DNA from 4 places in the Arthrobacter sp. Soil_C_60 genome. Region 2 is predicted to be linked to each of the others. Evidence: riboswitches for the same ligand, from Rfam matches in the RefSeq annotation. Region 2 holds a riboswitch; each other region holds the start of a gene.
The links. Region 2 has a riboswitch for thiamine pyrophosphate ahead of AC3A4M_RS13595 (3-oxoacyl-ACP reductase). Riboswitches for the same ligand answer to the same signal wherever they lie in the genome.

Region 1 (7,265 bases), on a different contig from region 2:
TGAGCCTTGCGGCTCAGTACCCTGCGGGCAGTGCCTGCGGCTCAGTACACCGGCTTGTCCGGCTCCACTTCACGCACCCAGCTGAGGATGCCGCCATCGAGATGCCGCACACGAGTATAGCCGTGGTCCAGCAGGTTCTGCAGCACTTCGGCCGAACGCGTCCCGGCCTTGCAGTGGAAGACCAGGTCCCGGTCCCTGGGCAGCTCGCCCAAGGCCTCGCCGGACAGGATCCTTCCCTTCGGAATCAGCGTGGCACCGGGAATGCTGACGATCTCGAATTCGCCCGGCTCGCGGACATCGATCAGCTCAAAGTCTCCCGGGCCTTGTCCGCGGGACTGGAGCATGGCCGCCAGTTCGGGCGCCGAGACCGTATGGTCGGCATCCACCGTGGCTCCAGGTGCCACGCCGCAGAACGCTTCGTAGTCCATCAGCTCCGTGATCGGTTCGCCGTCCGGGTCCTTACGCACGCGCAGTTCGCGCCAGCTCATCTGGAGCGAGTTGAAGATCAGGACCCGGCCCAACAGCGTCTGGCCAATGCCGGTGATTAGTTTGATGGCCTCGTTGACCATGACGGACCCGATCTGTGCACAGAGCACGCCCAGCACGCCGCCTTCGGCGCAGGACGGCACGGAACCCGCCGGCGGAGCTTCCGGGTAGAGGTCGCGGTAATTCGGCCCGTACTTGTCCCAGAAAACGCTGACCTGCCCGTCGAACCGCAGGATCGACCCCCAGACATAGGGCTTGCCCAGGATCGCGGCGGCGTCATTGACCAGATAGCGGGTGGCGAAGTTATCCGTGCCATCCAAAATCACGTCATAGCCGGCAAAGATCTCCAGCGCATTGGACCTGTCCAACCGCACTTCATGGAGCACCACGTCCACCCCGGGGTTGAGGTTGAGGATGCTTTCCCGCGCCGATTGCGCCTTACTGCGGCCCAGATCGGCGACGGTATGGATGACCTGCCGCTGCAGGTTGCTGGTCTCGACCACGTCATCGTCAATAATGCCGATCCGGCCCACGCCGGCCGCCGCCAGGTACAGCATGGCCGGAGAACCCAGTCCGCCGGCGCCAATGACGAGGACCTTGGCATTCTTCAGCCGGAGCTGTCCCGCCATGCCGACTTCGGGAATGATCAGGTGCCGCGAGTACCGCTCCATCTCGGCCTGCGTGAGCTCGGCCGCGGGCTCCACCAACGGCGGCAACAACAGTGATTCCTGCGTATTCATAGAGCCAATCTACGCCGACGCCCACGGGTTGGCAGAATAGATGAATTGATCTGTATTACCGACGCGTAAACTGGCTGGAGAACGATAGTCAAGATTTCCTGCTATACCGGCGCGCGGCCACAATCGGGTGCCAGATGAGGTCCGAAGACAGTGAGTACTGATTCCCGGCCGGCGGCCAAGCCTGCCCGCCTGCCCCGCGAGGAGCGCCGGCGCCAGCTGCTCCAGGCAGCGCACGAAGTTTTTGTCGCCAACGGATACCACGGCGCCGCCATGGACGAGATCGCGGAGACGGCCCGGGTCAGCAAGCCCGTGTTGTACCAGCATTTCCCGGGCAAGCGGGAACTCTACCTGGCATTGCTGGACCACCATCTGGAATCGCTCACGGCCATGTTGATGGCAGCCCTGAACTCCACCAACGACAACAAACTGCGCGTCCATGCCACCATGGATGCTTACTACCGCTTCATTTCCCAGGAGAGCCAGGCACACCGGCTGGTGTTCGAATCGGACCTGAACAATGATCCGGACGTCAGCAAACGTCTGGAGGACTTCAACGCCCAACTGGCCAGTGCCATTGCCGCTGTCATCGCCGATGACACGAAGCTGTCGGAGGTGGAGGCGACGCTGCTGGGGCGGGCCCTGGCCGGCATGGCCCAGATCAGCGCCCGTTACTGGCTCCAGGCCGACAACGAGCTTGAGCGTGATACCGCCGTCGATTTGATCTACCGTTTAGCTTGGCGCGGAATTTCACGGTTCCCGAAGGAATCCTAAGATAGATTTCGAACCAGACATCGTTCGCACACCAGGAGGCATCAGTAGTGGAAATCAAGATTGGTATTCAGAACGTCGGCCGCGAGATCGTCGTCGAGTCCGACGAGTCCGCAGATGAAGTTGCCGAAATGGTTTCCCGTGCCATGAACGGCGGCGCCGAGCTGCGCCTGAAAGACAGCAAGGGCAACCTGGTCATCGTCCCGACCAATGTCCTCGGCTATGTGGAAATCGGCGCCGAGGAGCCGCGCAAGGTCGGCTTCGGGGCCCTTTAGCCCCCGTCAGCACCGTGGTCCAGTTCGTTCTGATCATTCTGGCGGCAGCCGCCGTGGGCATGAGCGCGTGGGGCATTGACAACAAGCGCCACGCCTACGGCGTCCTGCTGCTGCCGGCATCGGCCATCCTGGCCGCTACCATCTTGTGGCTCATCCTGATGTTCGCAGGCCTTGGCTCTCAGCCCGGCGTGGAGTACCTGAGTTGGCTGCTGCCCATGGTGGTGACCGTTCCCGTGGCTTGGCTCACGGTGCTCATGGTCGGCCGGCGTCGCGTCCCCGCTGACGTGGAGCGCCTGACCGAAGCGCTGCGCTGACCCGCCGGAGGGTACCTGGCCGTCAGGCCGGGTACTTGTCCGGTTGGGCCGTGGCTCCCAGCCGGGTGGCAAGCTCACTCAAGGAAGTGGCTGCAGCGACGTCGCGGGTTGTTACCGCGGACCCAGCATCATGTGACGTCAACCGGATGAAGACCTTGTTGTAGCGCCAGTCCAGGTCCGGATGGTGGTTGGCCTCCTCGGCCAACTCTCCCGCTCCGGCGATGAAATCCAGCGCAGCGCGCCCGTTCTCGAGCTTGAAGACGGTAACCAGCGCGCCCTCGCTGTGGCGCCAATCCGGCAGCGTCCTAAGCTGTTCATCGATCTGCTTGCTGTCCAGCTTGTCCTCGGCGCCCATTGCTCCTCCTGTGGCTAGAGATCCGGGCGGCCTGCAAACGATGATGAAGCCAATGCGTGCTCCCGTTTGGGAATCCGGCCACCTGTTGCCGCCAGCCTACCGGCGATGACCGCATGTTTGAAGGCTTCGGCCATGCGGACCGGATGCTGGGCCCTGGTCACGGCGGTGGCGAGCAGGACGGCGTCGCAGCCAAGCTCCATGGCCAGTGCAGCGTCCGACGCCGTGCCGATACCGGCGTCCAGCACCACCGGAATCCCGGCGCGCGAGACAATCAATTCGATGTTGTGCGGATTGAGGATTCCCAGCCCGGTACCGATCGGAGCACCCAGCGGCATCACGGCGGCAGCACCCAGCAGCTCGAGCCGGCGGGCCAGCACCGGGTCGTCATTGGTGTAGGCGAAGACCTTGAACCCGCGGTTGACCAAGGCCTCGGTTGCCTCGACAAGTTCCACCGCGTCGGGCAGCAGTGTCTCTTCGTCCGCGATGACTTCGAGTTTCACCCAGTTCGTCTCCAGGGCTTCGCGCCCGAGTTCGGCGGTCATCACCGCCTCCCGCGCCGTGTAGCAGCCCGCCGTGTTCGGCAGCACGCGAATGCCATGGCGGTCCAGCAGGTCGAAGACCGAAGTACCGGTACCGGCCGCGTAGCGGCGCATCGCTACCGTGGTGAGTTCTGTTCCGGAAGCCAGCAGCGCCTCGCCCAAACCATCCAGGCTCGGCGCCCCGCCCGTGCCCATGATTAGGCGTGATCCGAGCCTTACCCCGTCGATCATCAGTTCATCCATTATTCAGCCTCCCTGTACCGCGGTCACGAGTTCTACGCCGTCGCCGTCGGCGAGCACGGTCCGGGCCCAGCTGCCGCGCGGCGCTACCTCCGCGTTCAGCGCGACAGCCACACCGAGCCGTCCGCCGTCGGCCGGCCGCCCGTCCTCCGCCAATTCACGGCCGGTGGTCCTGGCCACCAGCTCGAGCAGTGTCGGCGCGGTCGGCAAGGTGTACGGACTGCCGTTGACGGTGATCTTCATGCGTGACTCTCCTTGGTCATATTGCTGAACCTGTCGGGATTGAATTGCAGTAGCTCGGCTGAGATTTGCACACCCTCGATGAGGTCGGCGCAGATCCTGGCCGCGACCGGCGTCAGGAGCACTCCGTGGCGGAAGAATCCGGTGGCAACTACCAAGCCCGGAAGGTCCTCCGCCCCTGACGCCACCCGTCCCAGCAACGGCGCATTATCCGGTGTTCCCGGCCGAGCACGGCAGGTCATCTCTTCGAGCGCGAGTTCCGCGACGGCCGGCACCAGCGTCTGGGCGTCGCGGAGCAACTGGTACACCCCGCCGGCTGACACATCCGCCGACCCGTCCTCGCGCTGGGTGGCCCCGATCACCACCGTGCCGTCCTCGCGCGGAACAAGATAAACCGGGTGCCCGCGAACGATGCCACGGATTGTCGAGGTGAGAAACGGTTGCAGGCCTGTGGATACGCGCAGCCGCAGAATGTCCCCGTACACCGGACGCAGCGGCAGCCGCAGCCCCTCGGGCAGGCCGGAGAGGTTGGCGGCCGCAAGCCCGTTCGCGACCACCGTTTCGTCTGCCGCGATGACCTCGCCGCCTGCTAACTGCACGCCAACAACTGTGCCCCCAGCATCGGTGATGAGTCCGGCTGCCTTTTGACTTACGACGGCGGCGCCTGAGTTCCGCAGCATCTTCACTAACGCCGTGGAAAGGGCCCGTGGATCCACTTGGTGGTCGCCCGGCGCGTAGAAGGCACCGGTCAGGGCCGGGCCCAGGCTGGGTTCGAGCCGCCGGGCCTCGCGGCTGGTGATTTCGTGGACCTCGAGTCCTTCGGCCAGCTGCGCCTGTTTCAGGTCTGCGAGCGCGGTGCGGTCCGCGGCGTCGAAAGCGGCAACCAAGGTCCCGGTTTCCTGGTAGCCGGTCTCCCCCAGCCCCGCAACGAACCCAGGGTAAAGCCGGGCGGACTCGCGGGTCAGGGCCAGCAGCCGCTCTTCCTGGTAGTGCAGTTCGCTGACCGGGGCGAGCATGCCCGCGGCGGCGTACGTGGCGCCCGTGGCGGGAGCGGGATCGATGACGGTGACACGGTGGCCGCGGCGGGTGGCTTCTGCGGCGATACCCAGTCCCACTATGCCCGCGCCGATGACGGCAACATGTTTGGACAACTTTGAGCTTCCTTCCCTACGCCGGCATGACCCGGATCAGGTTCGACGGTCGGTGCCAGGCACCCTCTCAGCCTGTCGGCCGCCGGCAATTGCCGAACGTGCCGCCCTTTCAGGCTCCCGCAGTGTTTTCTCCAGTGTAGCCATAGTTGCGGCTTCGCCGGCGTCACATTCTGCTGCCGAAGCCCGCGTCCCGCCACCGCGGAGTTCCTTGCGCGGTTTGCCATTATGGTTGCAGGTATGGATTTTTCCTCTGCCCAGCTTTACCTTTGCACCGACGCGCGCCGCGACCGTGGGGACTTCGAGCAGTTCCTCGATGCTGCCTACTCCGGCGGTGTGGACATCATCCAGTTGCGGGACAAGTCCCTCGATGCCGCCGAAGAGCTGGAGCTGCTCGGCGTGCTCGCCGACGTTGCCGCCCGGCACTCAAAGCCGTGGTCCGTCAACGACAGGGCGGATCTGGCTGCAGTGGCCGGGGCACCGGTCTTCCACGTCGGTCAGCAGGACCTTCCGCCGGCCGCGGCCCGGTCCGTGCTCGGGCCCGCTGCCGCCATCGGCCGCTCCACCCACACTCCGGAACAGGCATCAGCTGCCTTAGCCGATGACGCCCTGGACTATTTCTGCACCGGGCCGCTCTGGGCCACCCCTACCAAGCCGGGCAGGGCCGCCGTCGGTCTTCAACTGGTGGAGTTTACTGCCGCCCAGCAGGCGCAGACGGGTTCAGGCAAGCCGTGGTTCGCCATTGGCGGTATCGATCTGGAGAACATCGGCCAGGTAACGGAGGCCGGGGCCAAACGCGTCGTCGTCGTTCGCGCCGTCACCGATGCCGATGATCCGGCCGAGGCTGCCAGGGCGCTGAAGTCCGCGCTGCCGCCCCTGTAACCCGGCGTTCGGCCGGCTGGTGGCGTGAACGTTCAGGCGGTCAGGCCCAGGGCGTTCATCCGGCGGGAATGGTTCCGGGTCAGTTCTGCGAAAAGTTCCGCGGTGACCGCCTGCTGGGAGGCCGGTTCGTCCAGTCCCAGCAGGGCGCCCAGGAAAGCCCGCTCGATCCCGATGCGCTGCGCCTGCGTCAACGCCTCGCCGACCAGCCGCCGGCCCCACAAGGCCAGCCTCGAGGCCAGCCGCTCGTCATGTTCCAGCGCCCTGCGCAGCCGACTAGTGAGCAAGGCCAGCTGGTCCCCGTTTTCCTTGATCCTGGACACCAGCGCGCGCGTCTCGGGATCCAGCCGGTCGGCGATCGCACGGTAGAAATCCCCCGAAACGGCATCCGTGACGTAGGCCTTCATCAACGATTCATACCAGTCTCCGGGCCGCGTCCGCTCGTGGAACGCGTCGATCGAAGCCTGGAAAGGCGCCATGGCAACCTGCACGTCGACACCAAGGCGCGCCAGCTCGGCGCTGACAAGTTCAAAGTGCCCGAATTCGACGACTGCGAGGCGCCCGAGATCCGCGCGGTCTTTCAACGTCGGCGAGAACCGGGCGTCCGAGGAGAACCGCTCGAAGGCGGACAGCTCGCCGTAGGCCATGACGCCATACAGATCAACGACATGCTGCAGATGTTCCGCTCCTGTCCCGTTGCTGGTGGCCGGGCGATCAGCGGGGAAGGATCCTTCGGAGCTCATGAGCACTACCCTAACGCCCCACCTGCGGCGCTGTGGCGATAGGCTGGGCCTGTGCCGTATTCACACGTTGACGCCAGAGTTAATGAATCGCAGCATCTGCTCGCCCGTGTGCTGAAGGAACTGCGCACCGAGCTGGAACTTCCCGCGGCGTTCAGCCCTTCGGTCCTTGCGGAAGCCGAGAAGGCCGTGGCGGAACAGTCCATGCCAGCCGCGGACCTAACCGGGCTGGACTTTGTCACCATCGATCCGCCAAGCTCCACCGACCTGGACCAGGCGATGTACATCGAGCGCGACGGCGGGGGCTACCGGCTCTGGTATGCCATCGCGGATGTTCCCGCTTTTGTTGCTCCCGGCGGTGAACTTGACGCTGAGACGCGACGGCGCGGCCAGACCATCTATGCTCCGGATGGACGCATTCCGTTGCACCCGCCGGTGATCAGCGAAGACTCCGGCAGCCTCCTCCCGGACCAGGACCGCAGCGCATTCGTGTGGGAATTCGAGCTCGACGCCGCCGCAGTGGTCAGCACCGTGTCGCTGC
Region 2 (7,265 bases):
AGCACCAGATCGTCGACGACGCCGGTGTACTCGCCGTGCAGCCGGTCCGTCACAGTGTATTCGGTGACCCCGGCGCGCAGCCGGAGTGCCGCGGGCCGCTCCTGCCGCCGTCGTTCGCGTTCTGAATTGCTGAGGTTCCGGCAGGTTCCGGGGTAGGCTCCGGCCGGGGCGTGCGGAGCGCTGGGGGCATCGGCGATCTCGCGGCGGGTGCAGAAGCATTCGTAGACCAGGCCCGCGTCGGCCAGGGCGGTGATGGCGGTGCGGTAGAGGGGGAAGCGGTCCGTCTGGCTGAGCACGTTGCCGTCCCACGTCAGCCCGACGGCGGCCAAATCCTCGAGCACTTTGTCTTCCGCTCCGGCGCGGGCGCGGTCCAGATCCTCGATCCGCAGCAGGAAATCGCGGCCGGTGCTGCGGGCGAAAAGCCAGGCGAGGATGGCGGTGCGCAGGTTTCCCACATGCAGTTCACCCGAGGGGCTAGGGGCGAAGCGGCCGGCTCCGGCGTCGATAGGAGGCACGGGTCCAGTCTATAAAGCGGAGCCGGCGGTTTCTGCCCTTACTCCAGCCGCGGCAGCCGGACGCTCCAGCCCCAGATGCTCGCGCAGCGTGCTGCCGGTATAGGAGGTGCGGAACAGCCCCCTGCGCTGCAGCACCGGGACGACGCGGTCCACGAACTCCTCCAGGGAATCCGGCAGCAGCGGCGGCATCAGGTTGAATCCGTCCGCGCCGCCGGAGGCGAACCAAAGCTCGATCTGGTCCGCCACCTGTTCGGGTGTGCCGGTCATGGTGCAGTGTCCGCCACCGGCAGCCAGCCTTCCGAGCAGCTGGCGCACCGTGGGCTTTTCGGCGTCGATGATCCGCAGGATGGTGGTGTAGCGGCCCTGCGGGCCGGTGAATTCCGACGCCGGCGGCAAGCTGGGCACGGGCGCGTCCAGCTCCCAGCCGCTGCAGTCCTGCTGGATGAAGGTGCCCAGCTGGGCCAGGGAGTGTTCCGTGGGCAGCAGCGCGTCGGTGTCGGCCTGCTTGGTCTTTGCCTTCGCCGTCGTTGTCCCGAAGTAGGTCACCAGGCCTGGCATGACGGCGACCTTGTCCGGATTCCGTCCGGCTCCGGCGATACGGCGCTTCACATCCGCGTAGTAGGCCTGCGCGCTGACCAGATCGTAGGCGACGGCGTAGATGCCTTCGGCATAACGGGCGGCGAGGTCGCGTCCCTGCTCCGAGGCGCCGGCCTGGAACAGCACCGGCCGACCCTGCGGGGAGCGCGGGACGGTGAGCGGGCCGTCCACCAGAAAGTGCCGTCCGGAATGGTGGAGCGGCTGGACTTCGGCCGGATCCGCGTAGCAGCCCTGGCGGTCGAGGACGAGCGCGTCGTCGGACCAGGAATCCCACAACCTGAGGGCGACGTCGATGAACTCGGCGGCGCGTTCATAACGTTCCTGATGCCCGGGCATGGCCGCCATACCGTGGTTGCGTGCCTCGGCGTCGAACATCGACGTGACGACATTCCAGCCGATGCGCCCGGCGCTGATGTGGTCCATGGAGGCCAGCATGCGGGCGGCATGGAACGGTGTGTAGAAGGTGGCCGAAACCGTGCTGACCAGGCCGATCCTGCTGGTGGCCCGGGCCATGGCCGACAGGGCGGTGAGGGGTTCCAGATGCCAGAGCGGCCCTGCGCCGACGTTGCCCGCCGAGTGTCCGTCCGCGAAGAAGACGGCGTCGAACAGGCCCCGCTCCGCGGTTTGGGCCAGCCGCTCGTAGAAGGCGATGTCGCCGAGCTGCTCGATGGGCGACTGCGGCCGACGCCAGGCGGCGTTGTGGTGGCCGCAGCCGAACAGGAACGCGTTGAAGTGCAGTTGCCGCGCCGCCACTAGCTCATCACCAGTCCGCCGTCGACCATCAGGTTCTGCCCGGTCACCGAGCGGGCCCAGGGCGACGCGAAGAACAGTACCGCGTCGGCCAGTTCTTCCGGCGTCGTTACTCTGCGCAGCGGAGTGGAGGCGGCGATCAGCTCGAAGACTTCATCCGGTGTGGCAGCGCTGGCGTCGGTGGTGCGGAGCAATCCGCCGGAGACCATGTTGACGGTGACGTTGTGCTGGCCCAGATCCGCCGCCAGCGTCCGGGTCAGCGAGAGCAGGGCCGCCTTGGCCGCGGTGTAGTCGTGGTAGGGAACTACCGGATTCTGGAAGAGGTTGGTGCCGATGTTGATGATCCGGCCAAATCGGTGGCCGCGCATGCCGGGAAGTGCCTGCTGCGCGGTGTTCAGCGCGCCACGCACGCTGCCGGAGAACTGGGTCTCGAACTCGGACCAGGAAATATCGGAGGCGCTGGAGCGGGCATCCCCGTTGAACGAGAAATCCGCCAGCGCGTTGTTGACCACCGTGGTCACTGCGCCACCGAAATGGGCTTCGGCACGGCTGAACAGCTCCGCCACCTGCCCGGCATCGGTGACGTCCGACTGCAGAGCCACGGCCTGCTCCGGCCCGAACTTGGCGGCCAGCTCCTCCGCGGCCGAACCGCTGTTGCGGTAATTGATGACTACCCGGGCGCCGGCTTCCGCGAAGGCTGCGACGATCCGGGCGCCGAGGCCACGGCCGCCGCCGGTTACCAGTACGGTCTGTGCTGCGAGCTGCATTGAGGTTCTCCACCTTGAATAAGGCGAAAAGATGGTGCAACGCACCGCACGGCAGCCGCTGCATGACATCCCTTCGCTAGTACGAACTAGATCAGGTTCAACGGGTTTGCTCTCAGCCCCTCAAGGGGGCACCCCGTGTCACTGCCTGCGAGTCTACCTGCCGGAGCCGGCTACTGCAGCAACGCCGCCTCCAGACGGTCCATGAAGCTCCGCGCCGTTACGCCCGGTAGTCCATCACCACTTGAGAAGGCGGTCCCTGAGCCAGCATTTCCTTGGTGACCCCATGGAGCTCCAGAATCTTGTCCTTGAACCAGACGTCGAAGGGGTCTTCGGAGGCAGCCAGCTTGCTGAACCCCGCGGAGACGCTCTCGCCCTCGTGGAACAAAGCGGCAAAGTCTCCTTCGGGACTCTGGACCAGGCCGATCACTTCACGGCTGGCCCCGAGGCGCTGCCGGGACTGGGCGAAATCGTCCTTCCGCGGACCGTTGATCTCCTCCACGAAAGCCCTCCACGCCTCAAGCTTCCCGGGCAGGATAGGCACAAACCAGGTAATACATTCCATGACAGATCCTTCTTTTGCTGCTGCGGGGAGCTCATGCGAGCCGGTGTAGGGCTCATGGTAGGCCCGGCCCGGGAGCGCCGACACCCTCAATCTGAGGGATGCGGCGGTGCTAGGCAGCCGGGCATCGTTCCCCGTCGCCGCGGTCCCCGTTTGGAAGGCTAATCTGGAGCGGTGATCATCGTCCTTGGGGCATTGATGGTTTTCCTGGGCCTGCTCTGGTGGGTCCTCACCCTCCTGCTGCCGGACGGGATCGCGCTGGTTGGAACCGTAGTGTTCGGTGGAGCGGTGGTTGCGGTGTTGGCGTTTGTGTACCTGAAGTCAGAGCGCTTCGGCCGGCCGGAGGAACGGGAGTACAGCCGCCGGTTCCGGATCGTGCTGCGGGAAGCCGGGCGTGCCGGCCGGTACGAGGAGATCTGGGCCGTCACCCGCAGGGATACAGCCAATCAGGACATGGCACTGTTTATTGCCGCCGAAGAGCAAGGGAACCTCGGCGAATTGATCGCCGAATGGGACCAGGCGCTGCGGCACGGCCGGGAGGACGATTTCTTCCGGGAGCGTCAGCAAGGCTAAACGCGCCACGTCAAAGGGCTGCCCTGCGTGGCTGCCGTCCCGGGTGGCTCAATCCTCCAGGTAAGCCGGAGTGAAGAGCAGATTCAGTCCTTCGGCAATGGTCGGATGGGTGATGACGGCGTCCCGCACCGCCGTGAATTCCAGCCCCGCCAGCATGGCCATCTGGACCACGGCGGTGGCTTCGCTGGCCTCGGTGCCCAGTAGCGCCACGCCCAGAATCCTGCCGGTCTTCCGGTCCAGCACGGCCTTCCACACGCCTTCGGTCTGGCCGAGTGTACGGGCGCGCGGAATGGCGGCAACCGGCATCTTGGCGATGCGGACATCGTGGCCGGCGTAGCGGGCCTGCTGCTCAGTCAGGCCGACCCGGCCCAGTTCGGGCGTGATGAAGACCGTGTAGGGAATGAGCCGTCCCTCGGTGGTGCGGGCCTCGCCGTCGCCATGCCGGGCGGCCAGATTGGCCTTGAGGATGCGGTAGTCGTCGTAGGAAGCGTGCGTGAACTGCGGGGTCCCGGCAGCATCGCCGGCAGCCCAGACGCCGTCGGCCGCCCGCAACTGCTGGTCGACCTCGATGAAGCCGCGGTCGTCCAGGATCACGCCGGCGGCTTCCAGATTGGCGCCGTCGGTCATGGGTTTCCTGCCGAGCGCCACCAGGACGTCCTCCGCGCTGATCGTTTCGCCATCGTCAAGGGTCACGCTGACCGTGCCGTCTGCAGCGCGCTGGATTTTCTCGGCTGCGGCGCCGAGGCGGACGGTGATGCCGGCGTCGATAAAGGCTTTCTTGACCGCGGCGGACACGTCTGCATCCTCGCGGCCCAGCAACTGGTTCCCGCGCTGGACGATCGTTACATTGACGCCGATGGTGTTGAGCAGGTCCGCGAATTCACAGCCGATGTAACCGCCGCCGAGGATGACAATGCTCTCCGGCAACGACTCAAGCTCGAGCATGGTATTGCTGGTCTGCACCCGGGCCTCCGCCAGCCCCGCAATCGGAGGCAGCGCCGGCTCGGTGCCGAGATTGATCACGACGTCGGTGCCGCGCAGGACGCGGGTGCCGCCGTCGTTAAGGTCCACGTGTACGGTTCTGGGCCCGGTAAATTTCGCTTCGCCCAGGATGAAGTCCATCCCGGAATCGGTGAAACTGCCGAGCTGTCCCTTGACCATGGTGCCGACGACGTCATCCTTGCGGTGCCGCAGCAGGGCCAGATCCATCCGCGGATCTTCGACGCCGGAAATACCGAACTCGGCCGCACGCCGGACGGTCTCCAGTACCCGGCCGCTGTTGATGAGGGTCTTCGTGGGAATGCAGGCCACATTAATGCAGGTGCCGCCGATCATGCTGCGTTCAACCATGGCTACTTTCTGCCCGGCCTTGGCCCGGTCCATGGCCAGGGATTTGCCCGCCTTGCCGCCGCCGATGACCAGTAGGTCGACTTCTTCAATGTCCATGATGGTCCTCCTGAAGTGTGCCGCCGGGCGGTGCCGCCCTCGGGTCGATCCTACGCGGGTCGCCTTCCAGCAGGGGTATGGACAGGTTGCTTAGCAGCTACCTACGCTGGGAATCCGTCGTCCGGCAACCACGCGGGACGGAGCAACGGCCAGGAGCCCCACGATGACCAGCGAAGCCAACGAAAACAGCGATCAGCCCGAGGACTCGGAACTGCATCCACACGAACCCCAGCCGGTTGCCGAATCCGGTAGCGGCCAGGAGGAGCCGCTGGAAGCGGCGGCCGGCCCGGATTCGGAAAAGGTGGACGGTTCAGCCGAGGCCGATAATGCCAAGGAAGGCGGTTACGGGTACTGACGCTTTGCGTGAGGAGCAGGCGGACGCCCTCATAACGCGGTGCCCGGGCTACCGCGTCGATGTGATTCAGGCTACACTTCTGGATCCATGAGCCAGCACCATCTCGATGCCGCACGGCGGACTGCCGATGAGCACGGCACAACCGTAGGACCGGTTCCCGTGCTGCCCGGGTCCAGGCCGGCGAAGCTTCTGAAGTTCAACACCGACGGCATCCCCGCGACCAATCGCGTCCAGCTTTGGGAGCACCATAACTCCAAGGCGCTGATTCCGCTGGACATCCGCACCATGGACGATGCCCCGCTGCAGGCCAGTGAGGTGAACCTGCATTTCCCCTCGCTGAAGTTTGCCCAAGTCAAGGGCAGCGCGCAGGTGGTGGAACGAAACGAACGGTTCATCCGGCAGAACCCCATGGACGCCATTGCCCTCTTCTTCGCATTGGAAGGCGAAGCATTTTTCTACTATGGCGACGGACAGGAATCGCTCAAACCCGGCCAAGCGGTCATCTACGACGCCGACCGGCCGTTTCTGCGAGGCTTTTGCAAGGGTCTGCGTGAACTGGTGCTCACCATCCCGCGTGATGACTACCTGGAACTGTCCGGCGGGAAACCGCTGCTAAAGCCCCGGGTCTTCAACTTCAATCAGGGCGAGGCGGCGAACCGCCACATGCTCGCCTTGGCCAAGTTGGTCAGCGGTACGATCGCCGGGCAAGCCCAGCACAGCCAGCCCGCGAATTTGGAGCGCGCGGAGGACTCTGCCCTTGAACTGCTCAGCCTCATGATCAGAGGGGAGCGCAGCGGCACCGGTGCCGGTTACCTTGCCACCGCCCGCAGTTACATCGAGGACCGGCTGGGCGATCCGCAACTCAGCGCCGCCGAAGTTGCCGCGGCGGTCGGCATCAGCGAACGCCATCTGACGCGGATCTTTGCCGAGGCCGGGGAACCGCCCAGCCTTTACGTCCTGGGCCTGCGGCTGGAGCTGGCTCGGACCATCCTCTCCGATCCAACCCAAAGAACGACGCCGGTGGGCCGGATCTCCGCGCAGGCCGGCTTCGCGTCGCAAAGCTATTTCACCCGTGCATTCAAGGCCCGTTTCGGCCTCACTCCGCTCCAGCTGCGCAAAGACGCCCTCCTCGGCGTCGCGCTGTAGGTTCCGCACCGCCGTCGTAGTCGTCTGCGGCCGCAGACAGAGGTGCATCGTGCCGGATTAGCACCCACCGGACCTGTTTTGTCACTGTTCGGCCGGATCCTCGTGAACAGGCCCCGCCATCCGGGGTGATCCAGAACACTCTTGTGTAACGGCGATATCGCCGAAGACCACAGGAGGGACAGTAATGACTACGGAAACACAGGCAACGGCGGCTGCTTCCGGCGCCAATGCGACGGACCGCTTCCGGGAGAACAAGAAGTTCGCGGCCGGTACCAGCCAGGAGCGGGTGGACCTGCTGGCCTCGCGGGTCATCGGAGCCATCAACCAAACAATCCTGGAAGAAAAGGTCACCTACGACGAGTACAACGCTTTGAAGGCGTGGCTGATCCAGGTTGGCGAGGACGGGGAGTGGCCGTTATTCCTGGACGTATGGGTGGAGCACTCGGTGGAGCAGGTGGCCAACGAGAACCGTGGGGGCACAAAGGGCTCCATCGAGGGACCGTACTACATTCCGGACGCCCCAAAGCTTGAGTCCCCAGCGACCCTGCCGATGCGCG
Region 3 (7,265 bases), on a different contig from region 2:
TGGTGGCCGCGCGGAGCCTGTTCGGTTCCTGCTTCGTCATTCTCAACGAGATCCTGCCGCGCTGGGGCGTGGAGACGGTCTTCGTGGACGGGCATGACCTCGCCCAGTGGGAGCAGGCCCTCGCCACCCCTGCCGCTGCGGTCTTCTTCGAGTCGCCGTCCAACCCGCTGCAGGAGCTGGTGGACATCCGTGCGGTGGTGGACCTGGCGCACGCCGCCGGGGCGCAGGTGGTGGTGGACAATGTATTCGCCACCCCGCTGCTGCAGCAGGCAACGGAACTCGGTGCCGACGTCGTTGTTTATTCGGGTACCAAACACATGGACGGGCAGGGCCGCGTTCTTGGCGGCGCCGTGCTGGGCCGCGCGGATTTCATTAACGGCCCGGTCAAGCAGCTGATGCGCCACACCGGTCCCGCGCTGAGCCCGTTCAACGCCTGGACGCTGCTCAAGGGGCTGGAGACGATGTCCCTGCGCGTAAACTATTCCACCGCATCCGCCCTGGAGATCGCCCGCTGGCTGCAGACACAGCCGGCGGTGCGGCGCGTGGTCTACCCGTTCCTCGAATCGCATCCGCAGTACGAACTGGCGCGCCGCCAGATGAGCGGCGGCGGAACCGTGGTCACGTTTGAACTTGAGCCGGGTGCTGCGAACGGTTCGGATGCCAAGGCAGCCGCGTTCCGGCTGCTGAACTCGCTGACCACCGTGGATATCTCGAACAACCTCGGTGACGCCAAGTCCCTGATCACCCATCCGGCCACCACCACGCACCGCGCGATGGGACCGGACGGACGGGCCGCGATCGGGCTCGGCGACGGTTTTGTCCGGCTGTCCGTGGGGCTGGAAGCCACCGAGGACCTGCTCAAGGACCTGGACCGGGCACTGGCTGGCCCGTAGATCCAGGGAGTCGACGAAGGCCCGCACCTTGTTGCGCCCAGCCGCAATCGAGGAGACAGCTGCGGCCCTTCCCAGAGCTGAAAAGGGCCGCAGCTGACCAGTGGATCGCGGAGGAGCCCGGGTTAGCCGAAGATGAAGTTCCAGGTCCCGGCGGAGACGGCGGCGGTAACAGCCGCCGCCGAGACCAGGGCACCGCCCAGGAAGACCCAAATATCCACCCTGCTGAACGTCGATTCCCGCGCCCAGGTGCGCTGTGCCCCGCCGAAACCGCGGGCCTCCATCGCCACCGCCAGGCGGGTGGCGCGCCGGATCGCCTGGACAATGAGACCGAAGGCCTGGCCGAGGAACGCCGCGAATTTGGCCAGCGGTTTGTTCTCGGCGCCGACTCCGCGGGCACGGCGGGCCAGTCCCAGGGTCCGCCATTCCTCGACCAGCAGGCCCACCAGCCGGAGGCCGGCCAGGGCCCCGAGCACAAACCGGTACGGCAGCTTCAGCTTCTGCGCCAGCGCATCGGCCAGATCCGTGGGGTCGGTGGTCAGCAGCAGGAAGATTCCGGGCAGTGCCACCGCCAGGGACCGCAGCCCGATGGCGACGCCGGAGTTGATGGAATCCTCGGTGAACAGCAGCGGGCCCGCTTCGAAGACCACCGCACCGGTTTTCTCCGCCAGCAGCGCCGTTCCGTAGGCGCCGACCGCGGCCGCCACCACCAGCGGCCAGCCGCGCCTGAACAACGCCCAGGCGCTGATGCCCAGCACGGGCAGCAGCAGCAGTTCCGCAGCCAGCACCACGCCGGCGCTCACCCAGTCCACGCTGAGCATCACCACCACGGTGACCATGGCAACGGCGGCAAGCTTCGAGAGCGGATTGGCGCGGGTGAAGGGCGAGGCAGTCAGCCGCGGGGTCATGATGTCCAGGCTCATGCCGCCCTCCCGCTCGCGGCCCGCGCCTGCAGCTGCGCCGTTCCCTCGGCCACGCGCAGGACGTTGCCGCCGAGCGCAGCGGTGAAGTCGCCGTCGTGGGTCACGGACACCACGGCGTGGCCTTCGGCGATCAGGCCGCCGAGCAGCGAGACCAGCTCGGCCCAGGTGTTCGCGTCCTGCCCGAACGTCGGTTCGTCCAGCACCAGGATGTCAGGGCTGGTGGCCAGCATGGTCGCCACGGACAGCCTGCGCTTCTCCCCGCCGGAAAGGGTAAAGGGATTGGCCTGCAGGAGTTTGGTCAGCCGCAGCCGCTCCGCAATGGCATCAACGCGGCGTCGCACCTCGTCCTCCGGAAGCCGGGCGACCCGCCGGGGACCGAATTCGAGTTCGTCGATCACCCGGTGGGTCAGGAACTGGTGTTCGGGTTCCTGGAAGACGGTGCCGATCCGGGTGACCAGCTCGGCGGATTTCCACTTGTGCACGGTGCCGGCCGCGCCCCGCTGGAGCTCCGGCGCGGCCTCAAGCCTGCCGCCCGCGGGGGTCAGCAGCCCGGCCAGGGTCAGCGCCAAGGTCGACTTACCGGCGCCGTTGGGGCCGGTAATACTCAACGCCTCGCCCGCCGCCAGTTCCAGCGAGACCTTATTGACTACCGGCCCGGCCCGCCGGGTCCGGGCAATGGACAGCTCCGCCGCCCGGAGCAGGCCCGTACCCTGCGTGTTGTGGCCGCCGCCGCTGCCGTGGCCACCGCCGGTGGCCCCGGGCGTGTGCAGTTGAGGAGTGTAACCGGGAACCCAGACACCGGCTTCGATCAGGCGTTCCCTGGTACTTGCGGCATTGAGCACCTCCGTCGGCGGACCGTCGGCGAGAACTCCGCCGCCGGCAGCCAGTACGATGACCCGGTCCACCACGTCCGCCCAGACGGCCACGCGGTGTTCCACCACAATCAGGGTGGCGCCGGTGCGCTCAAGCACTCCGACCACCGCGTCCCGGACCTCCAGCACCCCGTCCGGATCCAGGTTTGCCGTGGGCTCGTCCAGCAACAGGACACCGGGCCGCATGGCCAGGACCGATGCCAGCGCAAGCCGCTGTTTCTGCCCGCCGGAGAGCGCCGTAGTGGCATGGCCCAGCGGGACCTCGAGGCCCACATCGGCGAGGCTTTCGCGCACGCGCGCCCAGATTTCGTCCCGAGGCAGGGCCATGTTCTCTGCGCCGAAGGCGACTTCGTCCCCCACGCGCGCCATGACCACCTGGGACTCCGGGTCCTGGAGCACTAGTCCCGTCCGGCCGCGGGACTGGACGGGGTGCCTGCCGTCGACGGTCAGGCGGCCCGCTTCGTCGCCTTCGCCGTCGTCGCCCAGTACCCCTGCAATGGCATGCAGCAGCGTGGATTTGCCGGCACCGGAGGCACCGAGCAGCAGCACGCGCTCCCCCGGTTCGATCCCGAAGCTCACGTCGCTGACCGCCGGATCCTTGCGGCCGGCATGGCGCCAGCCGTATCCCTCTGCGGTGACAGCGGCCGGGCGGCCGCGCTCCGCCGTCGTACTTTGAGTGTTTACCATGGCCTATACGTCAGCCGTCCGGCCGGCGGCAAAGGATGAGAGCGCGCCCGTCTTGGCCAGTCCCCTCATCGCCAGCCAGGGCAGCAGTCCGGCGATGACCACGCCGGAAATGGCGGCGAACAGCGTGTACCAGAGCTTCCAGTCGGTTGCCCATTCCACGTTCCACATAAAGTTCTCACCGATGGCCAGCGCCAGGCCGGCGCCCAGCCCGGCCAGCAGCGACACGCCGAGGTTGAACTTTTTGTAGAGGAAGAGCAGGAAGACCAGTTCCGCCCCCACGCCCTGGATCAGGCCGGACAGAAGCACCGTGAGGCCGAACTGCGTGCCCAGCAGGCTCGACACCGCGGCCGCGAGGACCTCGCAGTAGATCGCCGCGCCGGGCTTGCGGATGAGCAGCCCGCCCAGGACCCCGGCCGTGAGCCAGCCGCCGGCGTAGAGCCCGCCGGCCGGCGGGAAGGCCGCGGTCAGCACCGCAATGCCGGAATAGCCGGCGGACCAGGCCCAGAAGATGACCCCGATGGCCACGCCGATCACGGACGCGACCACAATATCGACAACGCGCCAGGTGTAACGGGGTTTGCGCGCAGATGCGTGCGCGGAAGGTGTAACGGTGTTCATGGAAAATCCTCCTGGGGTTCAGGAGGGGAGGGCAACCCGGCCTTTCCGGGCACACCCTGAGATCTCGACTCCCTTCGCCGGTACTAACCGGAGCAGGTTCGAGGGTCTGCGGCTGTCCGCACTCTCAGCGTCCCGACCCGGTACGGCTGCTTGCCGTGGTTACCGTGACGGACGCTCCCCTGTCGTCATGTGTGCTTTTTCAAGCGTCTTCCAGTGTACTACTGACGACGGCGGGTGGCAGCCGACCCGGAAAACGCTAGGCTGGGTGGCAGATGACGTTCTCCAACGAAGGGCAGTGGCAAATGAGTACGGTTTTGAAACTTCTGGGTACGTTGGTGAGCATTGCGGCTGGCCTGGCCGGCGCCAAGCTCATCGACATCCTGTGGAAGGCCGTTACCGGGGAGGACTCCCCTAAGCATGACGACGACATGGAAAACAGCCTGCGCGCCACCCTCGCTTTTGCCGCGATTTCCGGTACGGTCAGCGCCATCATCCGCGTGCTGTCCCAGCGCGGAACCATGCAGGCAGTCAACCGCTTCAACCGGACCCGGGACATGGTCTAGCCCCTGGGCAAGTTTCAGGATTCGCGGCGGCGTTTGGCGGAAGCCTTCGCCGCCGCTTCCTTTGGCTCCTTGCTACGCAGCGCGCCCTTCAGCTTTCCTACAGGCTTTTCCTCAATGTTCCCGCCGACGTCCAGTTCTGCCGCCAACTCGGGATCGGCAGCCAGGGCCGCCTCTTCCGCGGCATCCGCCTTCCGGCGTTCGGCTTCTTCCGCCGCGGCTTTCTGGACCACGGCATCCAGGTCGTCCACGCTCAGTGTTTCCCGGTGCAGGTGCTTGGTGCGGTAGCCGGCACGGCCTACCATATGCGCCGAGACCGGAACCGTCAGCAGCTGGAACAGCCAGGCGATAATCAGCACCGGTACCGCTGCCCAGCTGCGGAGCTGGAGGGCCAGACCGATCAGCAGCAGCAGCAGCCCGAAAACCTGGGGCTTGGTGCCTGCGTGCATCCGCGAGAGCAGGTCCGGAAACCGGAGCAGCCCGATAGCGGCGGCCAGGGACATCAGCGCCCCGAGGACCAGGCAGAGTCCGGCAACAATTTCCAGCACAAGATCAGTGTTCATGGGTCCGCCTATCGATGACGAAGCGGGCTACCGTGACCGAACCGATGAAGCCAATCAGGGAAATGATGATCACCAAGGTCAGATTGGCCTGATGCTTCCGGACGGCCATGTCCGCTATCAAGCCCGCGCAGACGATGGCCAGCAAAACGTCGATAGCGATCACACGGTCCAGGATCGAGGGACCTTTGACAATCCGGGAGATCGCGACGGCGGCGGAGAAGGCCAGGACGACAGTGACGATCACCAGCACAACTTCCATGAATGGACTGTTCAACTGGTTCCTCCGTTCCGTCGGTTTGCTGCCTCCGCTTTGACCATCGCGACTTCCTCTTTACTGCCGATGGCCCGGATCAGCCCGGCCTCGATCCTGCGGACCTGTTCGCGGAACCGGTCCGCCTTGTCCGGGTCCGGAATGTCCAGCACGTGCAGGTACAGCGTCGACGTGGACCGGTCCACGTCCACCACGAGGCTCCCGGGAATCAGCGAAATTGTATGGCCGGTGGCGGTGACCAGCAGGTCCGAATGGCTGCGCAGTTGGACGGCCACCACCCCGTTCATCGTGCGCGGGCCACGGGTGAGAGCAATCCAGAAGACCTCGAAGCTGGCCTTGGCCACGTTCACCAGGAACGATGCCACGAACAGGGCCGCCGCCCACAGATTCAGCCGTCCGGCCAGTTCTACCGGCGGCAGGTAGAAGATATTGACGACGGCGAGGGCGATGAGCAGTCCGAAAATCAGGTTGCCGGCGCTGAAGTCCTGCCAGAGGGCTCCCCAGAGGATGACCAGCCAGACCAGCAGCGGTATTTCGACGAGCAGCGGAATCCGGGAACGCGTCATTGCTCAACCCCCTGCGCCGCGCCGGGGCCAAGAACGGCCTCGATGTAGGGGGTGCGCTCAAGCATGGCCCGGGCGCCCTGGTCGCTCAGCTGGAACAGCGGGCCGGCGAAGACGGTCAGTGCCACCCCGAGTGCCACCAGGCCCATGGTGGCCCCGACCATGCTCTTGGGCAGCAGGTGGATGGTCCCCCTGCCGGAGAACCGGCCGGTGGGCTTGTCCGTCACGTACTTGGAAGTGCGCAGCGTGGAACCGTCCGGCTTGCTGGCCAGCAGCACGGGGTCCGGGTGCTCGGCGTCCTCCGGAGTCCGCCAGAAGGCCCTGTTCCAGACGCGGGCCATGGCCATCAGGGTCAGCAGGGAGGTGACGACGCTGCCGATGACCAGCGTGTACGACACCGGGGTGGCCAGATCGACGCCGCCCTGCAGCAGGCCGAGCTTGCCCAGGAATCCGGAGAAGGGCGGGATGCCCGCCAGGTTCATGGCTGGCACAAAGTACAGGATCGCCAGCAGCGGCGAGAGTTTCGCCATCCCGCCCAGCCGGTCCATGTTGGAGGTGCCGCCGCGGCGTTCGATCAGACCCGCCACCAGGAACAGGCTGGTCTGGACGGTAATGTGGTGGGCCACGTAGTACATCGTCGATCCCAGACCCACCACGGAACTCATCGCCAGGCCGAAAACCATGTAGCCGATGTGGCTGACCAGCGTGAATGAGAGCATACGTTTGATGTCGATCTGGGCCAGTGCACCGAGGATGCCGACCACCATGGTCAGCAGCGCAACGATCATCAGGAAGGTGTTGATGCGGTCCCCCGGGAAGAGCAGCGTCTCGGTGCGGATCAGGGCGTAGACACCCACCTTGGTCAGCAGGCCGGCGAACACTGCGGTGACCGGGGCGGGCGCCGTGGGATAGGAGTCGGGCAGCCAGAATGACAGCGGGAACACTGCGGCCTTGATGCCGAACGCGACCACTAGCATCAGGTGCAGAATCATTTGCGTGGAATCATCCAGTTCGCCCAGCTTCACGGCCAGGTCGGCCATGTTGATGGTGCCGGTCGCCGCGTAGATCATCGCAATGGATAGCAGGAACAGCATCGAGGAAATAACGCTGACCACCACATACGTCACGCCGGCCCGGACCCGTGGCCCTGTCCCGCCCATGGTCATCAGGACATAACTGGCCGTCAGCAGAATCTCGAAACCTACGTAGAGGTTGAACAGGTCCCCGGTGAGGAAAGCGTTGGACACCCCCGCCACAAGGATCAGATAGGTGGGATGGAAAATCGAGATGGGACCGTCCTCGTCCCCATCTGCCATGC
Region 4 (7,265 bases), on a different contig from region 2:
CCACCGGAACGACGCCGAGGTGCAGCAACCGGTTCAGCGCCCGATAGGCGTTGGCATAGTGTTGGCGGCGCATCAGGTCTTCGGCGGTCAGCAGCACTTGGCTGACTGCCACGCCGTGGGCGCCGAAGGCCTGAGTATAGCGGGCCATCAACAACCCTTGGCCCACGCTGGCAGCCGCCTGCTGGGTGGCCAGGTCACGGGGACGGCGCCCCAGACCCAGCGGAGCCAGTCCGGCCGCGATGGCACCTGAGGAAACCAAGATCAGCTCCGTGCCGGTGTTGCGGCGCGCGGCCAGCACGTCCACCAGGGACAGCAACGCGTCCTCGGAGATACCCCCGGCCACGGAGGTCAGCGACGATGAGCCGACCTTAACTACTACCCTGCCGGCGGTCCGCAGCAGTGTACGGTCCGCCGGTTGAGCGCTAGCTTTCATCGTCTTCTTCCGATGCCCCGCTTCCGGCGTGGTGCTTGTAATTGACTGATTCGGTCCAGATGCCGGCCTTGCGCTCGGCTTCCAGCTCCGCGCGTGCCGCGGCCCTGGCATCCTTGCGCTCCTGCTGTTCCTGGCGCTTCTGGCTGCGCGTGGGACGGCCGCTGAAGTCGTCCAGCCGGATATCGGTCCCGCGCGGTGCGCCGGCCAGCAGCTCGGCGCCGCCCATCATGGTCGGCTCCCAGTCGAAGACAACGGCGTCGTCTTCGCCGATGACCACGGTGGAACCCGGCACGGCGCCGGCTTTGAAGAGTTTGTCCTCGACACCCAGTTTGGCCAGGCGGTCCGAGAGGTAACCCACGGCCTCGTCGTTGTTGAAGTCGGTCTGCTTGACCCAGCGCTCCGGCTTCTCGCCGAGCACACGGTACAACGGCTCGAGGTTCTTTTCTTCCTTGCGGATGATGAACCCGGCCTCGTTGACGGCCCTGGGCCGCAGGACAACCTTGACCGGTGCCGGCGCGGCTGCCGCCTCCTGGCGTGCCGCGGCGACGATGTCCGCCATAGCGAAGCTCAGCTGGCGCAGTCCTTCGTGGCTGACCGCAGAGATTTCGAAGACTTTGTAGCCGCGCTTCTCCAGTTCGGGCCGGACGAATTCCGCCATGTCCTTGCCGTCGGGCACATCCACCTTGTTCAGCGCCACCAGGCGGGGACGCTCGTTCAAGGGCACGACGGCGCCGTCGGCACCGGCGTAGCTGAGGTCGACGGCGTAGGCAGCCAGTTCCGCCTCGATGGTCTCCAGATCGGAGATCGGGTCGCGGTCGGCTTCCAGGCTGGCGCAGTCGAGAACATGCACCAGGGCCGCGCACCGCTCCACGTGGCGCAGGAATTCGTGGCCCAGGCCCTTGCCTTCGCTGGCACCGGGGATCAGTCCGGGCACATCGGCGACGGTGAAACGCACCTCGCCGGCCTGGACTACGCCCAGATTGGGCACCAATGTGGTGAAGGGATAGTCGGCGATCTTCGGCCGCGCGGCACTCAGGGCCGCAATCAGGCTCGACTTACCGGCCGAGGGGAAGCCCACCAGCGCGATATCCGCCACGGTCTTCAGCTCCAGGACGATGTCCCGCTCGTCGCCGGGTACACCCAGCAGGGCAAAGCCGGGGGCCTTGCGCTTCTGGGAGGACAAAGACGCATTGCCCAGCCCGCCCTGGCCACCGGCCGCCGCCACATACTCGGCGCCCTCGCCGATGAGGTCGGCCAGCACTTCGCCGTCCTTGGTCTTGACCACGGTGCCGTCCGGGACAGGCAGGATCAGCGTTTCGCCGTTGCTGCCATGGCGCAGATCACCCTTGCCGAAGTCGCCGTTGCTGGCGTGCCGGTGCGGTGCGTGGTGGTAGGACAGCAGGGTGGTGGTCTGCGAGTCGACCCGCAGGATGACGTCGCCGCCGTTGCCACCGTTACCGCCGTCCGGACCGCCCAGCGGCTTGAACTTTTCACGCTTGACGGAAACACAGCCGTGGCCCCCGGTTCCACCGGATACATGCAATACAACCCGGTCAACGAAAGTTGCCACGTTTATCTCCTTTTACTTCAGGTGATCCCGGTTCGCACCGGATGTGCCCATCAGTGATTCTAGTCTGGTTAAACACCAGTGAGGCGGACCCGCGGCCCGCCTCACTGGAAAGCTGAATTACTGCCGAAAATTACTCGGCAGCTGCTGCAGCAACGATGTTCACAACGCGGCGTCCGCGGCGAGTACCAAACTCAACCGCACCGGCCTCGAGGGCGAACAGGGTGTCGTCGCCGCCACGGCCGACGTTGGCGCCCGGGTGGAAGTGGGTGCCGCGCTGGCGGACGATGATCTCACCAGCGGAAACAACCTGGCCGCCGAAGCGCTTTACGCCCAAGAACTGAGCGTTGGAATCGCGACCGTTGCGAGTAGAGCTCGCACCTTTCTTATGTGCCATTTGCTATGCCTACCTTTTTTGTCTATGGAAACTGCTGGAAGCCTGCCGACCGCAATTACGCGATGGAGGTGACCTTGACCTTGGTCAGTTCTGAACGGTGACCCTGGCGCTTCTTGTAGCCGGTCTTGTTCTTGAACTTCTGGATGACAATCTTCGGCCCGCGAAGATTCTCAATGATCTCTGCAGTGACCTTGACCTTGGCCAGCTCATCAGCTGCAGAGGTAACCTTGTCGCCATCGACCAGGAGCAGCGCGGGCAGCTCGAAGGTGCTACCGGCTCCACCGGGGACGCGGTCAAGGGTTACGAGGTCTCCGACGGAAACCTTTTCTTGGCGGCCGCCTGCGCGGACAATCGCGTACACCACTTGGGAACTCACTTCTCTCGACGTTTAATACAGTTATGCGCTTTGAATACAGGCGGTAAAAGGATGCCTGCCAGCACTGTGCAGTGACGCCTACGGGATTTACCCTTCGAAGGCGTTCGCACCGAAGATCAAGATTACGCTATTTCCGCTATTTCCTGCAAATGGCGCCCGGGCGGCGTGCCGCGGAACTGCACTGTTAGCTCGCCCACACCGGCCGTGGCTCAAGCATAGAGCCTTGGCGCATCGAAAAAGTGGAGCTCGTAGCGGGCCGAATGCTCGAAGGCGGCCATCATCCGTTCGCGCTCCTGCTCCGGCATCTGCTGGGCAGCCGCGTCCATGATTGCCACGGCCTGCCGGGTGGCCTCCGCGAAATCGTCGTCCGCATAGGTCTCGATCCACGCGCCGTACGGGTGGCCGGAGGCTCCTGCGGACATGTACCGGCCATACAGTTCGCTGCCGACGTGCGCATACAGCCAGTAGCACGGCACCACGGCGGCCACCAGCTCGGCGTAGCTCCCCGCAGCGCTGACGGCAAGCAGATGGTCCACGTAGGCCTTGGTGACCGGTCCTTGTGCCGGCGCGATGTTGCGCCCGGCGAGCCATTCGCGGTGCAGCTGCGCCTCGACTTCAAGGCAGTTGTGTGCGCCCTTGGCCCAGAACAGCTGTTCCTGCTCGGTGGGCGCCAGCGCGCTGGCACGGGCCAGTGCCCGCGAGTAGCCATTAAGGTAGCGCGCGTCCTGGGCCAGGTAGTAACCGAACTGCGATTCGCTGAGGGTTCCTGCCGCGAGCGACCGCACAAAATCCAGTTCCATGATCTCCGCCCGGATGTCTGCGGTGCGTTCCCAGGCTTCCCTGCTGAACCGGTCCGCCGGACGCGGCGTGTGCTGGTGGAAATGGTGGATGGGCCCGCTGCCCTTCCCGACCTCTAGCTCGTCCGCGCGCACCAGCGCGCCGAACAGCCACTCCTTCACCTCTTTGAGCGACTCCGTCCAGTCCCCCGTCCGTGCCTGCACCGTAGCCATCGCCGCCGAGAGCGAGCAGCCGGTCCCATGCGTGTTTTTCGTCCGCACCCGGCCTGAGCGGAATTCAACCACCTCGCCCGCCAGCCGCCCGTTCACATCCACCAGCGCATCGGGGCAGTCCTCCGCGGGCAGGTGTCCGCCCTTGACCAGAACCATGACGCCATGCCGGCGGGAGAGCTCCCGCCCCTGCGCCAGCGCCTCCTGCCAGTCGGCGGCGGTCTCGGCACCGAGCAGCACCGCCAGCTCCGGCAGGTTCGGCGTCACGAGGTGGGCTTGGTTGAGCAAGCCGCGCAGCGCCTCCTCCGCTTCCGCTGCCAGCAGTCGGTCGCCGCTGGTGGCCACCATCACCGGGTCCAGAACAACGACGGCGGGGCTCACCTCAGCGAGCCAGCGGCCTACCGTTCCAATCACCTCGCTGTCACCAAGCATGCCGATCTTCACCGCATCGATGCAGACGTCGTCGCTGACCGCGGCCAGCTGCTCGGCGAGGAAAGTTGGCGGCGGTGCATGGACGGAGCGGACACCCTGGGTGTTCTGGGCTACCAGTGCGGTCACTGCGGCCATACCGTAGCCGCCGTTCGCTGCGATGCTCTTCAGGTCTGCCTGGATCCCGGCGCCGCCGGTCGGATCGGTCCCCGCAATGCTTAAAACCCTGGGGGTAGTTCGAATGGTCATGGCTGCTCCGTTGCTGCTCAGGGCGGAACGTGCACGGCAGAATTCCACAGCTGGCCAGCCAGTGGCCCGAAGACTGCAGCGACATCCCTCCGCCAGTCCTAACTGGTTCAGGTTCAACGGGTCTCAAATCTCAGCCGGCTAGTCGCCGGCACCCCGTGTCACTGCTGCCAGCCTAATGCATCAGGGGCGGTCCTTTCGACATGAAAGGACCGCCCCTGATTCATTAGCAGGAATTGCTCAGTGCTGGATCAGAGTTCCGACGCAGGAACTCCGACTCCCAGAATCACCGGCTGCACCGGAGTCTTCTTCTCAGCCTCCGGCTTAGCCGCCGCTTCATCACGGTCCGCCGACGCATCGGCGCCGCCCGATCCGGAGACCGGCCGAACCTCCGGGGCAGCCTTCGCGGACTGCTCCATGCCGTCCCGCTGCTCAATGGGTGCCTGATTCGCGGCTCCCTGGGGACTGCTTGCGGCACGACGACGGCGGCCGCGGCGCTCCGGCGGCGCCGCCGCCTCAGGCTTTGCCTCCGGTTCCGGCTCTGGTTTCGTGACGATCTCCGGACTTACCTTGTTGAAGGCATCCGTCAGGCTCGCCAGAGTCAGGGCCGGCTCCTCACTGGCCGCCACCGGACTGTGCTCGGCACGGGGCAGCACAACCTTTTCGCCGTTGATGGTCAAGACCGGAGCCTCGGGGGCGGCGTCCGGTTCTGCCTTGCGCGCAGCCGGTTCTGACTTGAGCGCAGCCTCGTGTTCCTCTGCCTCGTGGGCTGCGTGGGTCGCCGCGGCGATGGACGCCAGTGCGGCACGGGCCGCCTGCGCCTTGGCTTGCCGCTCGGCGTCGTCCTCATGCTCCGGTTCTACAACCGCGTCGGGAGCGGAGGGCGCACTGCCCTGGTTGTTCTGGCTCTTGCTCCGGCGCTTTTCGCTTCGGGACGGCTTCTCCGGCCGCCCCGGCTTTTCGGCGCGGACAAGGTGCTGATGATGCTCGGCAGCAACCGCGGCACGGCGGTGCTCCAGCGGTTCGTCATGGGTGACGACGCCGCGGCCGCCGCAATGCTCGCAGTTCTCGCCGAAGACCTCGAGCAGTCCGGTACCCATCCGCTTGCGGGTCATCTGGACCAGGCCCAGGGACGTCACTTCGGCTACCTGGTGCTTGGTCCGGTCGCGGCCCAGGCATTCCACCAGGCGGCGCAGCACCAGATCGCGGTTGGCCTCGAGCACCATGTCGATGAAGTCGATGACGATGATGCCGCCGATGTCGCGCAGGCGCAGCTGCCGGACTACCTCTTCGGCCGCTTCCAGATTGTTCTTGGTAACGGTCTCTTCGAGGTTGCCGCCGGAGCCGGTGAACTTGCCAGTGTTGACGTCAACCACGGTCATGGCTTCGGTGCGGTCGATGACCAGCGAGCCGCCCGAGGGTAGGAAGACCTTGCGTTCGAGGGCCTTGTGGATCTGCTCGTCGATCCTGTTGGCCGCGAAGATGTCCTCGGCGCCGGTCCACTTCTCCAGCCGGTCCACGAGGTCCGGTGCCACATAGGTCACGTAGGCCTCGATGGTGTCCCAGGCCTCTTCACCGGACACGATGAGCTTCGAGAAGTCCTCGTTGAAGACATCGCGGACCACCTTGATGGTCAGGTCAGGCTCGGCGTAGAGCAGTTCAGGCGGCAGGGTCTTATTGGAGGTCGACTTTCGTTCGATCCCTTCCCACTGCGCACGAAGCCGGTTGATGTCGTTCATCAACTCTTCTTCGCTGGCGCCTTCGGCCGCGGTGCGGACAATGACGCCGGCGCCCTCGGGAACGTGTTCCTTCAGGATCTTCTTGAGCCGGTTGCGCTCCACGTCAGGCAGCTTCCGGGAGATGCCGGTCATGGATCCGCCCGGCACGTAGACGAGGAAGCGTCCGGGCAGCGAGATCTGGCTGGTCAGGCGTGCACCCTTGTGGCCTACCGGGTCCTTGGTGACCTGGACGAGCACCGAGTCGCCGGACTTCAGCGCGTTCTCGATCCGGCGGGGCTGGCCCTCCAGATGCGCGGCTTCCCAGTTGACCTCGCCGGCGTACAGCACGGCATTGCGGCCGCGCCCGATGTCAACGAACGCCGCTTCCATGCTGGGCAGCACGTTCTGGACCTTGCCGACGTAGACGTTGCCGATCAGGGAGTCCTGCTGCGTCTTGGACACGAAATGCTCGGCCAGCACGCCGTCTTCGAGGACGCCGATCTGGATCCTGTCATCGCGCTGGCGGACTATCATCTGGCGGTCCACAGATTCACGACGTGCCAGGAACTCTGCCTCGGTGATGACCTGGCGCCGCCGGCCGGTTTCGCGCGATTCACGACGGCGCTGCTTCTTGGCCTCGAGACGGGTGGAGCCCTTCACCGAGGAGACACGGTCGCTCGGCGGGGTCTCGCTGACCGCACGCGGAGCGCGCACACGGGTCACTGTGTTGGGCGGATCATCGTCCTGCCCGCCGGTGAGTTCGAGGTCCTGGTCGCCGCGGCGCCGACGACGACGGCGGCGGGCAGTTACGCCGTCACCGGACTCCGCCGGGGCTTCTTCAATGTCTTCGCCCTGGGCCTCTGTCTCGGTCTCGGTGCCGGTTTCGGCTGCGTCGGCACGGTTCCGGCCTTTACTGCGGCGGTTCCGGCGGCTGCGGCGGCGGCCGCTTTCTTCATCCTCGTCAGCCTCTTCCTCGGCGGCGGCCGGACGGACAGGGCGGACAGCGGTCAGGTCCGGCGCATGGAAGAGGACCTGTACGGGCGATTCGGGGACGGCGAAGGGGCTCAGCACCGCTGGCTCGTTGGCCTCTTC

Region 1: linked by a shared signal. The riboswitch ahead of thiO (glycine oxidase ThiO) and the one ahead of AC3A4M_RS13595 (3-oxoacyl-ACP reductase) in region 2 are both predicted to bind thiamine pyrophosphate.
Region 3: linked by a shared signal. The riboswitch ahead of AC3A4M_RS16965 (ECF transporter S component) and the one ahead of AC3A4M_RS13595 (3-oxoacyl-ACP reductase) in region 2 are both predicted to bind thiamine pyrophosphate.
Region 4: linked by a shared signal. The riboswitch ahead of thiD (bifunctional hydroxymethylpyrimidine kinase/phosphomethylpyrimidine kinase) and the one ahead of AC3A4M_RS13595 (3-oxoacyl-ACP reductase) in region 2 are both predicted to bind thiamine pyrophosphate.

The regions. Positions count from the first base shown of each region.
Region 1 covers NZ_JBDGKM010000001.1:440,231-447,495, reverse strand. Annotated here, with positions in the region: gene AC3A4M_RS02240 (glutamyl-tRNA reductase) at 1-3, shown strand, start outside; gene moeB (molybdopterin-synthase adenylyltransferase MoeB) at 42-1,226, opposite strand; gene AC3A4M_RS02230 (TetR/AcrR family transcriptional regulator) at 1,377-1,997, shown strand; gene AC3A4M_RS02225 (DUF3107 domain-containing protein) at 2,045-2,269, shown strand; gene AC3A4M_RS02220 (hypothetical protein) at 2,284-2,583, shown strand; gene AC3A4M_RS02215 (4a-hydroxytetrahydrobiopterin dehydratase) at 2,606-2,938, opposite strand; gene AC3A4M_RS02210 (thiazole synthase) at 2,953-3,720, opposite strand; gene thiS (sulfur carrier protein ThiS) at 3,724-3,960, opposite strand; gene thiO (glycine oxidase ThiO) at 3,957-5,108, opposite strand; TPP riboswitch at 5,105-5,239, opposite strand; gene thiE (thiamine phosphate synthase) at 5,346-5,987, shown strand; gene AC3A4M_RS02190 (ferritin-like fold-containing protein) at 6,020-6,727, opposite strand; gene AC3A4M_RS02185 (RNB domain-containing ribonuclease) at 6,779-7,265, shown strand, end outside.
Region 2 covers NZ_JBDGKM010000006.1:43,419-50,683, reverse strand. Annotated here, with positions in the region: gene gluQRS (tRNA glutamyl-Q(34) synthetase GluQRS) at 1-515, opposite strand, end outside; gene AC3A4M_RS13600 (LLM class flavin-dependent oxidoreductase) at 525-1,865, opposite strand; gene AC3A4M_RS13595 (3-oxoacyl-ACP reductase) at 1,865-2,629, opposite strand; TPP riboswitch at 2,681-2,775, opposite strand; gene AC3A4M_RS13590 (hypothetical protein) at 2,847-3,191, opposite strand; gene AC3A4M_RS13585 (hypothetical protein) at 3,363-3,761, shown strand; gene AC3A4M_RS13580 (dihydrolipoyl dehydrogenase family protein) at 3,810-5,207, opposite strand; gene AC3A4M_RS13575 (hypothetical protein) at 5,371-5,562, shown strand; gene AC3A4M_RS13570 (helix-turn-helix domain-containing protein) at 5,650-6,708, shown strand; gene catA (catechol 1,2-dioxygenase) at 6,893-7,265, shown strand, end outside.
Region 3 covers NZ_JBDGKM010000009.1:41,240-48,504, forward strand. Annotated here, with positions in the region: gene AC3A4M_RS16950 (O-succinylhomoserine sulfhydrylase) at 1-893, shown strand, start outside; gene AC3A4M_RS16955 (energy-coupling factor transporter transmembrane component T family protein) at 1,016-1,813, opposite strand; gene AC3A4M_RS16960 (ABC transporter ATP-binding protein) at 1,810-3,372, opposite strand; gene AC3A4M_RS16965 (ECF transporter S component) at 3,376-3,990, opposite strand; TPP riboswitch at 4,043-4,181, opposite strand; gene AC3A4M_RS16970 (DUF4235 domain-containing protein) at 4,293-4,553, shown strand; partial or broken gene mnhG (monovalent cation/H(+) antiporter subunit G) at 4,736-5,113, opposite strand; gene AC3A4M_RS16980 (MrpF/PhaF family protein) at 5,103-5,372, opposite strand; gene AC3A4M_RS16985 (Na+/H+ antiporter subunit E) at 5,384-5,950, opposite strand; gene AC3A4M_RS16990 (Na+/H+ antiporter subunit D) at 5,947-7,265, opposite strand, start outside.
Region 4 covers NZ_JBDGKM010000004.1:398,633-405,897, forward strand. Annotated here, with positions in the region: gene proB (glutamate 5-kinase) at 1-433, opposite strand, end outside; gene obgE (GTPase ObgE) at 423-2,003, opposite strand; gene rpmA (50S ribosomal protein L27) at 2,134-2,397, opposite strand; gene rplU (50S ribosomal protein L21) at 2,453-2,761, opposite strand; gene thiD (bifunctional hydroxymethylpyrimidine kinase/phosphomethylpyrimidine kinase) at 2,983-4,458, opposite strand; TPP riboswitch at 4,526-4,624, opposite strand; gene AC3A4M_RS11610 (Rne/Rng family ribonuclease) at 4,707-7,265, opposite strand, start outside.